Regions from separate parts of the Nocardioides bruguierae genome, predicted to be linked through region 1. Evidence: predicted binding sites of a transcription regulator. Region 1 holds the regulator's gene; each other region holds the start of a gene.
What was found. The regulator LexA, encoded in region 1, represses DNA repair genes until DNA is damaged. The targets are predictions, from matches to a motif close to TCGAACANNTGTTCGA.

Region 1 (4,286 bases):
GCTGGGAGCGGTAGGTGCGCAGGTCGAGCATGTTGAGCTGGGCGAGCGTGCCGAACCGGAGCCGGCGGAAGAGCCGGGAGCCGTCGCGCAGGTCGGCCGTGCCCGCCATCCGCACCGGCATCCACTCGTCGTAGGCGCGGTGTGCCCGGGCCCGGCGGGTGGGCCAGTCGCCCTCGGTGTCGGGCTGGTGGTTCTCGGCGCCGTCGTCGTAGGCGTCGTTGGTGGTCTCGTGGTCGTCCCAGGTGACCACCCACGGGTGGCGGGCGTGGGCGCGCTGGAGGTCGCGGTCGGTCTTGTACTGGCCGTGCCGGCGGCGGTAGTCGGCGAGGCCGACCATCTCGTGGGCGGGCTCGTGGCTGCGGATGTCGACGTCGTCGGGGCCGTAGCCGTACTCACCGGGCCCGTACTCGTAGAGGTAGTCGCCCAGGTGCAGCACCAGGTCCAGGTCGTCGCGGTCGGCGAGGCCGCGGTAGGCGGCGAAGTAGCCGGCCTGCCAGTTGCCGCAGGACACCATGCCCACGCGCAGGCTCGCCAGGGCGGCGTCGTGGGACGGGGCGGTGCGGGTGCGGCCGGTCCGGGAGGTCTGCCCCAGGGCGGTGAAGCGGTAGTAGTAGGTGGTGGCCGGAGCCAGGCCGGCGACGTCGATCTTCACCGTGTGGTCGCGACCGCGGCCGGTGGTGAACCGGCCGCGGCGCACGACCCGGGTGAAGGCGCGGTCGGCGGCCACCTGCCAGCCCACCGTGGTGCGCGGCCCGATCCCGGAGCCGGGGGAGGCGTCCCTCGTCGGGGTCACGCGGGTCCAGAGGACGACGGCGTCGGGCAGCGGGTCGCCCGAGGCGACGCCGTGCCGGAAGACGCGGTGCCCGGCCCGGCGCGCCGCTGCCTCGTCGGCGTCCTGGGTCTGGTGGGTGCTGCCGGCCGCGGCGGCCGGGCCGGTGCCCGTGGACGCGGTGAGAGCGCTCGCGGTGAGGCCCGTGGCAGCGGCGCCCGAGAGCACCGTGCGGCGCGAGGGTCGGGCCGGCTGGGACTGGTCGTCAGCGGAAGTGGTCACGACTCTCGAACGAGGCACCCACGCGGACGTGACGCCAGGTTCCGCGATGCCACCGTCCGTTCACGCGGACGTCACCGCCGGGACCGAGGTTTGAGATCGTTCCGGTCGTCGAGGTGCCTGGCCGTCCACGGCTCCACCGGTCGTCGAGGTGCGAGGCCGTCCACGGCTCCACTGGTCGTCGAGGTGCGAGGCCGTCCACGGCTCCACCGGTCGTCGGGGTGCGAGGGCGTCCACGGCTCCACCGGTCGTCGGGGTGCGAGGGCGTCCACAGCTCCACTGGTCGTCGAGGTGCGAGGGCGTCCACGGCTCCACTGGTCGTCGGGGTGCGAGGGCGTCCACGGCTCCACTGGTCGTCGGGGTGCGAGGGCGTCCACGGCTCCACTGGTCGTCGGGGTGCGAGGCCGTCCACGGCTCCACCGGTCGTCGGGGTGCGAGGCCGTCCACGGCTCCACCGGTCGTCGGGGTGCGAGGCCGTCCACGGCTCCACCGGTCGTCGAGGTGCGAGGCCGTCCACGGCTCCACCGGTCGTCGGGGTGCGAGGCCGTCCACGGCTCCACCGGTCGTCGGGGTGCGAGGCCGTCCACGGCCGAGCCACGAGACGCCCGCACCCGAAGCCGACGCCGACCCCCGGCAACCCCAGACAGCACGACGCCGGCGGAGCCACCCCTGCCAGAGGGGTCGCGCCGCCGGCGTCCCGGGTCGTGCGTGTCCGTCAGAGGCGGCGGAGCACCGCGCTGACGACGCCGAGGATCGAGGCGTGCGTGCCGTCGATGGGCTCGTAGGCCTCGTTGTGGGGGAGGAGCCAGACCTGGCCGTTCTTGCGCGAGAGCGTCTTGACGGTGGCCTCGCCGTCGATCATCGCGGCCACGATCTGCCCGTTCTCGGCGGTGTTGGCCTGGCGGATCACGACGTAGTCGCCGTCGCAGATGGCGGCGTCGATCATCGAGTCGCCGCGCACCTCGAGGAGGAAGAGCTGGCCGTCGCCCACGAGCTGCTTGGGCAGCGGGAAGACCTCCTCGACCTGCTCCTCGGCCAGGATCGGCGCGCCGGCGGCGATCCGGCCGAGCATCGGCACGTAGGTCGCGGTCGGCATGGAGTCGCCGACGTCGGTCTCGTCGAAGTCCGACTCGTCGGCCGAGGAGATGGCCCGCGGCCTGGCGTTCTCCTGCGGCAGGAAGATCTCCATCGCGCGGGGGCGGTGCGGGTCGCGCTTGATGAAGCCCTTCTCCTCCAGCACCTTCAGCTGGTGGGCCACGCTCGAGGTGCTGGTGAGCCCGACGGCGTCACCGATCTCGCGCATGCTCGGCGGGAAGCCCCGGGCCTCGACCGCCTTCTTGATCGTCGCGAGCACCTTGAGCTGGCGCTGGGTCAGCCCCGCGGTCGACGTGGGGCGGTCCGGCAGCTCGGTGACCTTGCCGCGGCGTCCGCCGGCCTTGCCTGTCTCGTCGGCCATCTGCTGCCTTCCTCTGGCGTGGTTCCCGCTGGATGTGGGTCAACCGTAGTGCCTGGGAACGCCTGACCTCAAACGTCTGTTCGAACGGCGTGTCGCCCACCGTTCCGGGTGAGTGCGCAGGTGGATGCCGCTCAATCGAACGCGACTCCGTCGAAAATTCGTTCGGTCGGGCCCTTGCGGTCGTTCGAACACCTGATCTACCTTCGTACCTGTGTTCGATCGAACGCACGATCGAGCGGGACGCCGGCAGCGCCGGTCCGGCCGGGCGAGAGCACGGTCGGGGCCGACTGTCGGAGGTCGCGAGTAGACCTACCTCCCGCAAGGACGAGCACCCAACCGACACACCACTCCGACTTCCCCAGGAGACACCCATGAGCACCATGACGATCCACCCGCAGCTGGCCCGCACCGCTCCCGTCCGGTCCGCCCGGCCCGGCGAGCTCAGGCTCACCCGCCGCGGCCGCGTCGTGGTCGTGCTGCTCGGTCTGGCCCTGGCCGGCCTGGTCGCCGTGATCGGCGCGTCGATGGCCGCCGGCACCGACAGTGCCGTGCAGACCCACGACATCGTCGTCGGCACGGGCGACACGCTCTGGGGCATCTCCGGCGAGATCGCCGAGGAGACGGGCTCCGACCTGCGCTCCACCATGACCCTCATCTCCGAGCTCAACGACCTGGACGGCGGCATGCTCGTCGCCGGTCAGACGCTCGAGGTCCCGGTCGGCTGAGCCGACCGCCACAGACGTCGCCGGTCGCTTCGACCCCGGCCGGCGACACCGGGGAACGCCGAGGGGCGGGCCGCGTCACTCACCCGACGCTGCCCGCCCCTCTGCTCTTTTCTGTCTGCTCGTTCCTCGGCTCACCGTGCCGGGGCGCTACTTCTTCCGCCTGCCCCCGGGCTTCGTGTGGTGCACGGGGTTGGGAGCGGGGTTCGGCGGCGGGTCGGGGGAGTCCGTCGACGGCACCTCGTACGGGTTCTCCAGGGGAGCGTCGTCCGCCGGGGGAGGAGCCTCGTCGCCCGTGCCGGACAGCGTCCGCACGATCCGGGCCAGCAGCATCAGCCCGATGAACAGGCAGGCGACCGCGCCGACGCACGCGAGCAGGAAGAAGGCGAGCACGCCCTGCTCCCCGTCCCGCAGGCCGCGGCCGAAGTCGATCGCGGCCCACACCAGGTAGCCCCAGGCACCGACCGCCGCGGTCATGCCGATGGCGGGGAGCGCGAGTCGACGTGCGGTGCCGGACGACCCGCCCGGCTGCCGGGGTCCACGCGCTGGGCGAGGTGGCCTGGGCTGCTTCGGCGCGGGGGCGGCCCGACGCGCGCCGCCGTGTCGCCCGCCTCGTCCGGTACCGCCCTCTGCCACGCCCACAGTGTGACGGACGGGGCCAGAGTGTCGCCGACGCCGCACCCGTCCCGGACCAGAAAGGGTGACGAGGAAGCGTGCACAGGTGTCGGACACGCGTTAGTTTGCTGTCGTGCCGGAGGTCGACTGGGAGGCGTCGCCGCGTGGGACCGCAGGTCCGCGCGCCCCGTTGGGACGCCTCTCGCAGCTCGACGAGGCCCTCGCGGCCGCCGAGCACGTCGACGACGTGGCCCGCGCGATGGTCCGCGACCTCGGTGCGCTCCCGGGGGTCCGACGGGTCGGCTTCGGGCTGACCGAGGGCGGTGGGCGCCGCATCCGGTTCCTGCCCCAGGAGGCGCTGCCGCCCGACGGCGAGCCGCTGCCCTGGTGCCACATCGACGCCTTCGAGGACGTGCCGATCACCGCCGTCGTCCGCTCCGGGGAG
Region 2 (4,286 bases), on a different contig from region 1:
CGAGCGATGGAGAGCACCAGGTCGGGCTCGTAGCCCGAGTCGGCGACGGACTGCGCGATCTCGCGCACCGCGGTGCCGAACAGCTCGTAGGTCAGGATCTCGCGCTCGTCTGCCACGGCGACATCATGGCAGGTCCCACGGGGTGTCCTCACCGGCCGCCCCGTCGTCCCCCTCGCGGTCGGCCCGGACCTCCTCGCGGACGACCCGGTAGGCCATCTCGCCGCCGAACCCCTTGCGTCCGAGGGCACCGAGCAGCCGTCGCATGGCGACCGTGTCGTCGAGGGACCGCATCGAGCGCAGCTTCTTGCGGACGAGGTCTCGCGCAGCCGCCTCCTCGTCGGCCGGGTCGACCTCGTCGAGCGCCACCTTCGCGACGTCGTCGTCGACGCCCTTGCGGCGCAGCTCCTGCGCCAGCGCGCGGCGGGCCAGCTTCTTCGTGGGCTGGCGGGAGGAGACCCAGGCCCGGGCGAAGGCCTCGTCGTCGACCAGACCGACCTCCTCGAACCGGTCCAGCAGCTGCTCGGCCACGTCGTCGGGCACCAGCTTGGCGGCCAGCTTCTCGGCCAGCTCCGCGCGGGAGCGCGCACGACCCGTCAGCTGCTCGAGCAGGATCGCCCGGGCGACCTCCTCCGGGTTCTCCGGTGGGCCCGGCGCGTCCCGGGGCACGTCGTCCCCGTGCCGGCGTGAGCGCTGACCGCCGCCCGGACCCGAGGACCGGCGCCCGCGGCCACGTCCCTGGCCGCGCCCGCCGCGGGTCGAGCCTCGCTCCTCCGCGGCGTCGTCGGCGCCGGCCACTTCCTGGGCAGGTGCCGCCTCCGGGGCGCGACGCGTCCACGCGTCGACGCCCAGGGAGACGTCACCGGCCCAGGAGGGAGCGGGACGGTCCTCGTGCAGGTGACCCATGAGAGAAGGGCGACTCAGAAGTCGTCGATGCCGACCGGCTCGTCGGCCGGGGCGTCGACGGTCGGGCCGACGCCGAGCTTCTCGAGGATCTTCTTCTCCAGCTCGTTGGCGAGGTCGGGGTTGTCGCGCAGGAACGTGCGCGCGTTCTCCTTGCCCTGGCCGAGCTGGTCGCCCTCGTAGGTGTACCAGGCACCGGCCTTGCGGACGAGACCCGCCTCCACGCCGACGTCGATGAGGCCGCCCTCGCGGGAGATGCCCTTGCCGTACATGATGTCGAACTCGGCCTGCTTGAACGGCGGGGCGACCTTGTTCTTCACGACCTTGACGCGGGTGCGGTTGCCGACCATGTCGGTGCCGTCCTTCAGCGTCTCGATGCGGCGCACGTCGAGGCGGACCGAGGAGTAGAACTTCAGCGCACGACCACCGGTGGTGGTCTCGGGCGAGCCGAACATGACGCCGATCTTCTCGCGCAGCTGGTTGATGAAGATCGCGGTGGTGCCGGCGCCGTTGAGGGCGCTGGTCATCTTGCGCAGCGCCTGGCTCATGAGGCGCGCCTGGAGACCGACGTGGCTGTCGCCCATCTCGCCCTCGATCTCGGCACGGGGCACCAGGGCGGCCACGGAGTCGATGACGATGAGGTCGAGCGCCCCGGAGCGGATCAGCATGTCCGCGATCTCCAGGGCCTGCTCACCGGAGTCGGGCTGGGAGACCAGCAGCGCGTCGGTGTCGACGCCCAGGTTCTTGGCGTACTCGGGGTCGAGCGCGTGCTCCGCGTCGATGAAGGCCACGATGCCGCCGGCGGCCTGGGCGTTGGCCACCGCGTGCAGCGCGACGGTCGTCTTACCGGAGGACTCCGGGCCGTAGATCTCGACGACGCGGCCGCGGGGCAGGCCGCCGAGGCCGAGCGCGACGTCGAGGGCGATCGAGCCGGTGGGGATGATCTCCAGCGGGGCACGGGTCTCGTCGCCGAGCCGCATGATCGAGCCCTTGCCGTACTGGCGCTCGATGTTGCCGAGGGCGGCGTCGAGCGCCTTGTTCTTGTCCCCGGACTTGTCCGTGGTGGTCTTCGCAGCCATCTTCTGTCTCCGTCTCCCCCGGGCCTGACCCGGCTGGCCTTGTTCTCTCATGTCGTGGGCGACGCTAGGAGAAGGCACCGACAGTCACCCTCGACCCGCGGCGGGGCTGTGGACGACCGCGCTCCGCGACACGCTTGTGGACACAATCTAGCCCGAACAAGTGTTCGATCAACAACGCGGCGGACGGCGTGTCGCGCCCTCTCCCGACGCGACGGCGGACCGCCTGCGTCGCGGCGGCTCAGCGGCGCGGCCGGTACCGCGCGAGCAGCACGCCCAGCGCCGTGAGCGCCACCAGCAGCAGCCACCCCGCGAGGTAGTCGTGGTCGAGCAGCGTGGGGTTGTCCGGCGCGTTGGCGCGGCCGAACCCGCCGAGGAAGGGCACGGCGAGGAGCGTGAGCGACCCGAGCACCACCAGTCCTCCGGCCAGCGGCCCGCGCCACCTGCCGGGCAGCCACCGGGCTGCCGCGGCGCCCAGCGCGATCAGCACCCCCGAGAGCAGGACGTCGTGCACGAGCACCCCACCGGCCAGCCAGACGCCGGCGTCGACGAGGTCGCCGAACGACCGGCGGGAGACAAGCAGGAACAGCCCGTAGCCCAGGACGAGGACCCCGAGCGCGCCCAGCACCACCCGCCCGACCTGCCCCGCCTGACGGGGCCCGCCCGGCCCGTCGGCCACGTCCGTCCCCTCCCCCGCGCTCATGCCTGCGCCTCGAGCCGGTGGACCCACTTGGTCTGGAGGACCCCGGGCCGGTTGGGCGCGATGATCCGCGCCGGGTAGCCGTGGTCGAGGCTCAGCGGCTCGCCGGAGAGGCCCAGCGCGAGCAGGGTGCGCGGGTCGTCCGCGAAGTTGCCCGGCAGCCGCGTGGAGGAGAAGGCGCCCCGTTGCTGGAGGGAGTCGACGACGACGGCCGCGCCCGCCGGGGCGCCGACGAGGTCGAGCAGGTCGCGGACCCGCACGCCCGACCACGTGCCCTGGGCGCTCCACCCCTCCACGCACGCGATCGGCAGGGCCTCGGTGCGCTGCTCCATGGCCTCCAGGTCCGCCCGGCTCAGGGTGACGCTCTGCTCGCCGCGCACCACCTCGAGGCGGTAGTCCTCGCCGACGTCCGCCGGGTCCACCTCCGCGGCGGAGGCGGTGCGGTTGATCGGCACGCCCTGGGGGCCGTCGCCGGAGCGCACGCCCAGGACGGAGACGCGCCGCAGCCACGGCACGGTGGCGCCGGCGGTGGCGAGGACCGCCAGGCCCGCCGCCGTCCACGTGGCCGTGAGCAGTCCGCGCCGCGAGAGGCCCTCCTGGTCCTCGCTCCGGGCCGGGGATGCGGGCACCCGGTCCTGGGAGGTGTCCTCCAGGTCGGCGCCCAGGGCCGTGCGGATCACCGGCAGCTTCACCGCCACGTGCAGCACGACCGCGCCCACCGCCACCCAGGCGACGGCGTAGTGGGTGCTGCGGAAGGAGAACGCCCACGGGTACCACTGCGTGGAGTTCATCAGCCCCGTGACGAGCATGAAGATCGCCGAGGCGACGAGCAGCGCCACGCTGACGCGCTCGGCGGTGGCGACGGCGAGCCGGCCGACGCCGCGGGGCATCGCCTGGAACAGCCGCGGCAGCACCGTCCACAGCTTGACCAGGAGCAGCGGGATGGCGGCGATGCCGGTGGCCACGTGCAGGCCCTGCGTCACCCGGTAGCCCCAGGACGGGGACGTCGGCACGGGCACCGGCGGGTCGGGCAGCTGCGAGTAGTGGCTGACCAGGCCGGTCAGGAACGCGAGGCCGAAGCAGACGCCCAGCGCCACGCCGACGCGCGCCGCGACCGCGGGGCTGCGCAGCCGTGGGGAGAAGTCCTCCTCGCGCGGCGGTCGCAGGCTGCCGAGGCCCCTCCGGCCACATGCGGGCCCGTCGGCGTCCGTCATCCCACCATCCTGGACCCGGCGACCCCCTCGACGCCACGGTCCAGCACCGCGACCCACCGGCGCCCGACCCGCTCGATCGAGCGCACGGCGAGACCGGCGGCGACCGCCACGGCGCAGACGTCGTCGGTGCCGAGCACGGCCCAGCGGAACGGTCGGCACGCCACCCCGTCCACCTCGAGGGTCATCCACCGCGACGTGGAGCGCACTCCGGGGCCCGCCACCTCGACGACCACGCGACCGGCGGGCCCGAGGATCGCGGCGGCCCGCTCGAGCAGCCGAACGGGGTCGCCCCCGATGCCGACGTTGCCGTCGGCGAGCAGCGCAGTGGTCCAGGAGCCCTCGCCGGGCAGGGTCTCGAACAGGGAGCCGTGCACGGCCTCCACGCCGCGGGCGCGG
Region 3 (4,286 bases), on a different contig from region 1:
CGGGGTGGTCGACGAACGGGTTCCGGTTGCCCTGCCACGTGGTGAAGATCGCGTCGTTGCGGGCCATCTCGAAGGCGTCCGGCGGGTCCTCGGCGTTCCAGGCCAGCAGCACGGAGAGCCGGCCGATGTGCGGGGCGGAGCCGTTGCCGACCAGGTCGTTGACCTCGAGGTCGGCGAAGCCGTCGTCGCCCTCGTAGCGCACCGACATGTAGAAGATCATCCGGGCCACGTCGCCCTTGACGGCGTCGCGCGGCTCCCAGGAGTCGGAGTCGGCGTAGTTGCCGGGCGCCTCGCTGTTCTCGGTGCCGCCCTCGTTGAAGTCGAGGTTGCCGCGGGCGGAGTTCACCGTGACGTCGGTGGGCCGCAGGTGGTGGACGTCGGTGCCCGGCCCGGTCGTGGTGCCGAAGTCGCCGTGGCTCTTGGCCCACACGTGCTCGCGGTTCCAGTCGTCGACGCCGCCACCGTTGGTGTTCTTGGGCACCGAGTCGCCGGTGTAGAGCTCGATGACGTTGTTGCTGTTGGCCGGGTCCTCGTCGGTGTCCTTGAGCGCGTCCCAGACCTGGGAGTAGCTCAGCCGCGTGACGTCGGTGGAGATGATCTCGTGCAGCTCGGTCTCGAGGGCGGAGCCGCTCAGCCCCAGCGCGGAGGCGTAGTAGGTGTCGTCGTAGTCACCGGTGCCGCCGGTCGGCTCGCTGGTGGGGCTGCTGGTGGGCGTGGGGCTGGACGTCGGCGTGCCGGCCGCGAGCGCGAACGCGCTGGGGCTCTTCAGGCCCGGTGCCGAGAAGTAGGCGGTGAGGCTGCCGGTGACGTCGATCCTCGTCCCCATCAGGTCGGGGTTCGAGGCCAGGCCCCAGTCGCTGCGCCAGGCGCTGGTGACCTGGACGTAGAGCATCGCGTCGGTGTCGGTCTCGCCGGGGCTGTCGGCGAGGGCCAGCGCGTAGTCGTTGGGGAATCCGCTGGTGACCACGGTGTCGGTGGAGGTCGGCTGGCCGACCACGTACCCGCGGACGGTGGCGGAGGCCCCGCTCTGGCTCGACCGGGCCTGCGCGACGGTGAGCGTCGTCTCGGCCGCCCGGGCCGTCGAGCCGGGCAGGGCGCCGGTGGAGCCGGCGAGCACGGGTGCGAGCACCAGGGCCGCACCGAGCGTGAGGGCCGTGAGGAGGGTGGCGAGCAGCGGGGCTGCGGGGAGGGGCGCCCGACGGCGCGACCGGAGGTCCATGAGCGCACTCCACCGCCTCGGAGCACGGCGCACCAGAGCGGCACAGGCTCCTGTTCTCGCACTGCACGGACCTGCAGGTCCGTGCAGTGCGAGACGTCAGGTCGTGGGCCCGGCCGGCGGGCCGACAGGTCAGCCCGCCATCCCCCCGACGGAGCCGCCCGCTGTGCCGCCGGCCTGGGCGAGCCGCACCACGACGGGCCGGTGCGGCACCAGCCCGAGGCTCTGCTCGACGACCGCGAGGAACCTGTCGGCGTCGCGGACCAGGTCGTCGGCCTCCCGCTCGGTGACCGCGCGGCGCGAACCGGCCTCGGCCGCGGCCCGCTTGGCGGCACCTGCGGCGAAGAACTGCGCCCACTCGCCCAGCTCGGGGGCGACCTCGGCCAGCAGCACCCAGGCGCTCTTCTGCGGGCGTCGGCGGGCGCCGGCGTCCGGCCTGGCGCGGGCGGCGAGCAGGGCCGCCGCGGCCCGCAGCGCCCCGACGTGGGCGCTCGCGTAGCGCAGCGCAACGTCGGTGGCGGTCACCGCCTCGGCGATCGAGTCGGCCGAGCGCAGCAGGTAGGAGTGCGTCGTGGCCGGCAGCAGGTGCGGCGGAGGCGCCTCCACCCAGGGGCTCTCGCCCGAGCGTGCGCGCGCCCGCGTCGTGCGGGCGGGTCGTCGTGTGGTGCTCATGCGTGCCTCCTCAGTCCGCGCAGCCGACGAGCTGCCAGCGGCCGTCGGCGGTGTCGAAGGACAGCTCGACCACGCCGCCGCCGGTCACCGCGCCGCGGCCGACCTCGACGCGCCAGCACTCCCGCTCGACCAGCAGCCGCTCCAGCACGGAGCCCTCCGGAGTCTGCGCCGCCGCGGAGGGCGTCGGCTCGTCGGTGCCGCGCAGCGCGTCCGCCTCGCCGCTGCCCCACCAGGCGGTCGTCTCGATCCACCGGGCCAGCACGGCGCGCACCCGCCACAGTCGGCCGCGCCACAGCAGCTGGGCCGGGCCGTCCTCACCGGGCCACCCGGGCACCTCGCCGCGTCGGACCTCCACGTCCTCCTCGTACCGCCTCATGCGCACACCTCGTTCCCCGACCCTGCCATCGTTCGAACGGCCGTTCGAACTAGGAAGGACGATAGAGGGGACCTCCGACAGCGACAACCGCCTCCCCCCGAGGACGGGGAGAGGCGGTCGTGGGCGGACGGTGCGGCCGCTCGGAGCGGGCGTGCGTCAGGAGTGCACGTAGCGGCGCGTGTCGTGCAGGAAGCGCGAGGACGGCGGGGTCCAGGCCGCCACGAGGATGCCGGCGATCACCACGAGCCCGGCCACGCCCAGCGCGACGAAGGTGGCCGGCGGGGCCACGCGGATCGCGGCGCCGGTGCCGACGGCGACCAGCAGCAGCACGGCGGTGAGCGCGTACCGCGCCCACGGGTTGCCCTCGAAGAAGAGCAGCGTGAGCACGCCGAGCAGCAGCACCAGCACGATGAACAGCACCAGGGTCACCGGGAAGAACTGCGGCACCGCGATGGGCTGCTCGTCGATCAGGTAGTCCAGGCCGGCGGTCTGCACGATCTCGCGGGCCTCGCGGTGCCCCTCGGCCCAGCTGAGCACCAGGTTCCGGTTCAGCACCCGCACGAGGACGACGGCGAGCAGACCCAGCAGGGTCAGCAGGCCGAAGAGCATCAGGGTCAGTCGCACGGTCGCCGGCCGACGGGGTGCCTCCACGGATGGTCCTTCCTCTCGCCGGCGGCGCCCACCCGGGCAGCCAGGACGTCCGGCACTGCCCCTGACTCTAGGGTCAGGTCCATGAGCACGCAGAACTCCGACGGCTCCCCCACCCGGCAGCCCACCGAGGAGCACCCGGGCATCGCCCGCTTCCGCGCGGCCCACGCCGAGCGCGGGGGCGCCGGGGAGGTCGTCGTCCTGCCCGAGGGCGTGCACACCGCCGCGCTGGCCGCCGAGGCGCTGGGCTGCGAGGTCGGGGCGATCGCCAACAGCCTCCTGTTCGAGGTGCCGGAAGAGAGGGACGGCGACGAGGGGGACGCCGGCGGCCGACCCGTCCTCGTGCTGACCTCCGGCGCCCACCGGGTCGACGTGGCGGCCACGGCGGCGCGCCTCGGGGTGCCGCGGCTGAAGCGGGCGAGCCCCGCGTTCGTCCGCGAGCACACCGGCCAGGTGATCGGCGGGGTCTCCCCGCTCGGGCACCCCGCCCCGGTCCCCACCTACCTGGACCCGTGGCTCGAGCGGCACCCGGTCGTCTGGGCCGCGGCCGGTCACCCCGCCGCGGTGTTCTCCACCACCTTCGCCGAGCTCGTGGCGCTGACCGGCGCCCCGGTCGTGGACGTCGAGGCGTGAGCGACCTCCCGGTCGTCACCGCGCTGCACCTGGCCCCGCGGCACCACGCGCCGACCGAGCAGGTCGACGAGATCGTGGTCGAGGCCGGCCGCGGTGTCGTCGGCGACCGCTACCACGGCAGCCGGCACCGGCACGTGAGCGTGCAGTCGGCACCGAGCCTCACCGAGGCCGCCGTCGTCCTCGGCGCACTGGTGGAGCCCGGCGCCACCCGGCGCACCGTCACCGTCTCGGACGGACGGGTGCCCACCGAGCCCGGGGCGCTGCTGCGCCTGGGCGACCCCGCGCGCCCCGACGAGCAGGTCGTGCTCGAGGTCGTGCGGGTCGCGGCACCCTGCGCGCTCATGGAGACCAGCGTCGGCCCGGGCGCCAAGGCGGCGCTGCGCCGACGGGCGGGCTCGGTGCTGCGGGCGCTGACCTCGGGCACCGTGCGCGTCGGCGACCCGGTCGAGGGGCTGCTCGGCGACTGACCCGGCCGCTGCCCCTACCCTTCCCCCCGTGAGCCGGACGGTGGGGAACGCGCAGTGAGCAGGGTCGTCGTGGTCGGCGCCGGGCTCGCAGGGCTCGCCGCGGCGCTGCGGTGCGCGAAGCAGGGCCACGAGGTGGTGCTGCTCGAGCGCGGCACCACCCTCGGCGGGGCCCTCGGCACGGTCGCGGCCGACGGCTTCACCTGGGACGCGGGGCCCGACCGGACCCTCCTGCCCGCCGTCGTCCGCGACCTCTTCCGCAAGACGGGGCGGCCGC

Region 2: the regulator LexA is predicted to act here: its motif matches at 2,132-2,147, upstream of recA (recombinase RecA).
Region 3: the regulator LexA is predicted to act here: its motif matches at 2,297-2,312, upstream of M8316_RS16545 (DUF6504 family protein).

Annotation. Positions count from the first base shown of each region.
Region 1 is NZ_JAMJPH010000009.1:29,342-33,627, forward strand. It holds gene M8316_RS06440 (alkaline phosphatase D family protein) at 1-1,051, opposite strand, end outside; gene lexA (transcriptional repressor LexA) at 1,764-2,504, opposite strand; gene M8316_RS06450 (LysM peptidoglycan-binding domain-containing protein) at 2,876-3,229, shown strand; gene M8316_RS06455 (hypothetical protein) at 3,377-3,703, opposite strand; gene M8316_RS06460 (ATP-binding protein) at 3,975-4,286, shown strand, end outside.
Region 2 is NZ_JAMJPH010000034.1:61,774-66,059, reverse strand. It holds gene M8316_RS18165 (phosphoribosyltransferase) at 1-116, opposite strand, end outside; gene M8316_RS18160 (regulatory protein RecX) at 124-903, opposite strand; gene recA (recombinase RecA) at 918-1,979, opposite strand; gene M8316_RS18150 (hypothetical protein) at 2,218-2,679, opposite strand; gene M8316_RS18145 (molybdopterin-dependent oxidoreductase) at 2,676-3,890, opposite strand; gene M8316_RS18140 (class I SAM-dependent methyltransferase) at 3,887-4,286, opposite strand, start outside.
Region 3 is NZ_JAMJPH010000029.1:31,033-35,318, forward strand. It holds gene M8316_RS16535 (endonuclease) at 1-1,219, opposite strand, end outside; gene M8316_RS16540 (SAV_6107 family HEPN domain-containing protein) at 1,349-1,888, opposite strand; gene M8316_RS16545 (DUF6504 family protein) at 1,899-2,264, opposite strand; gene M8316_RS16550 (hypothetical protein) at 2,421-2,915, opposite strand; gene M8316_RS16555 (YbaK/EbsC family protein) at 2,997-3,545, shown strand; gene M8316_RS16560 (MOSC domain-containing protein) at 3,542-4,012, shown strand; gene M8316_RS16565 (phytoene desaturase family protein) at 4,067-4,286, shown strand, end outside.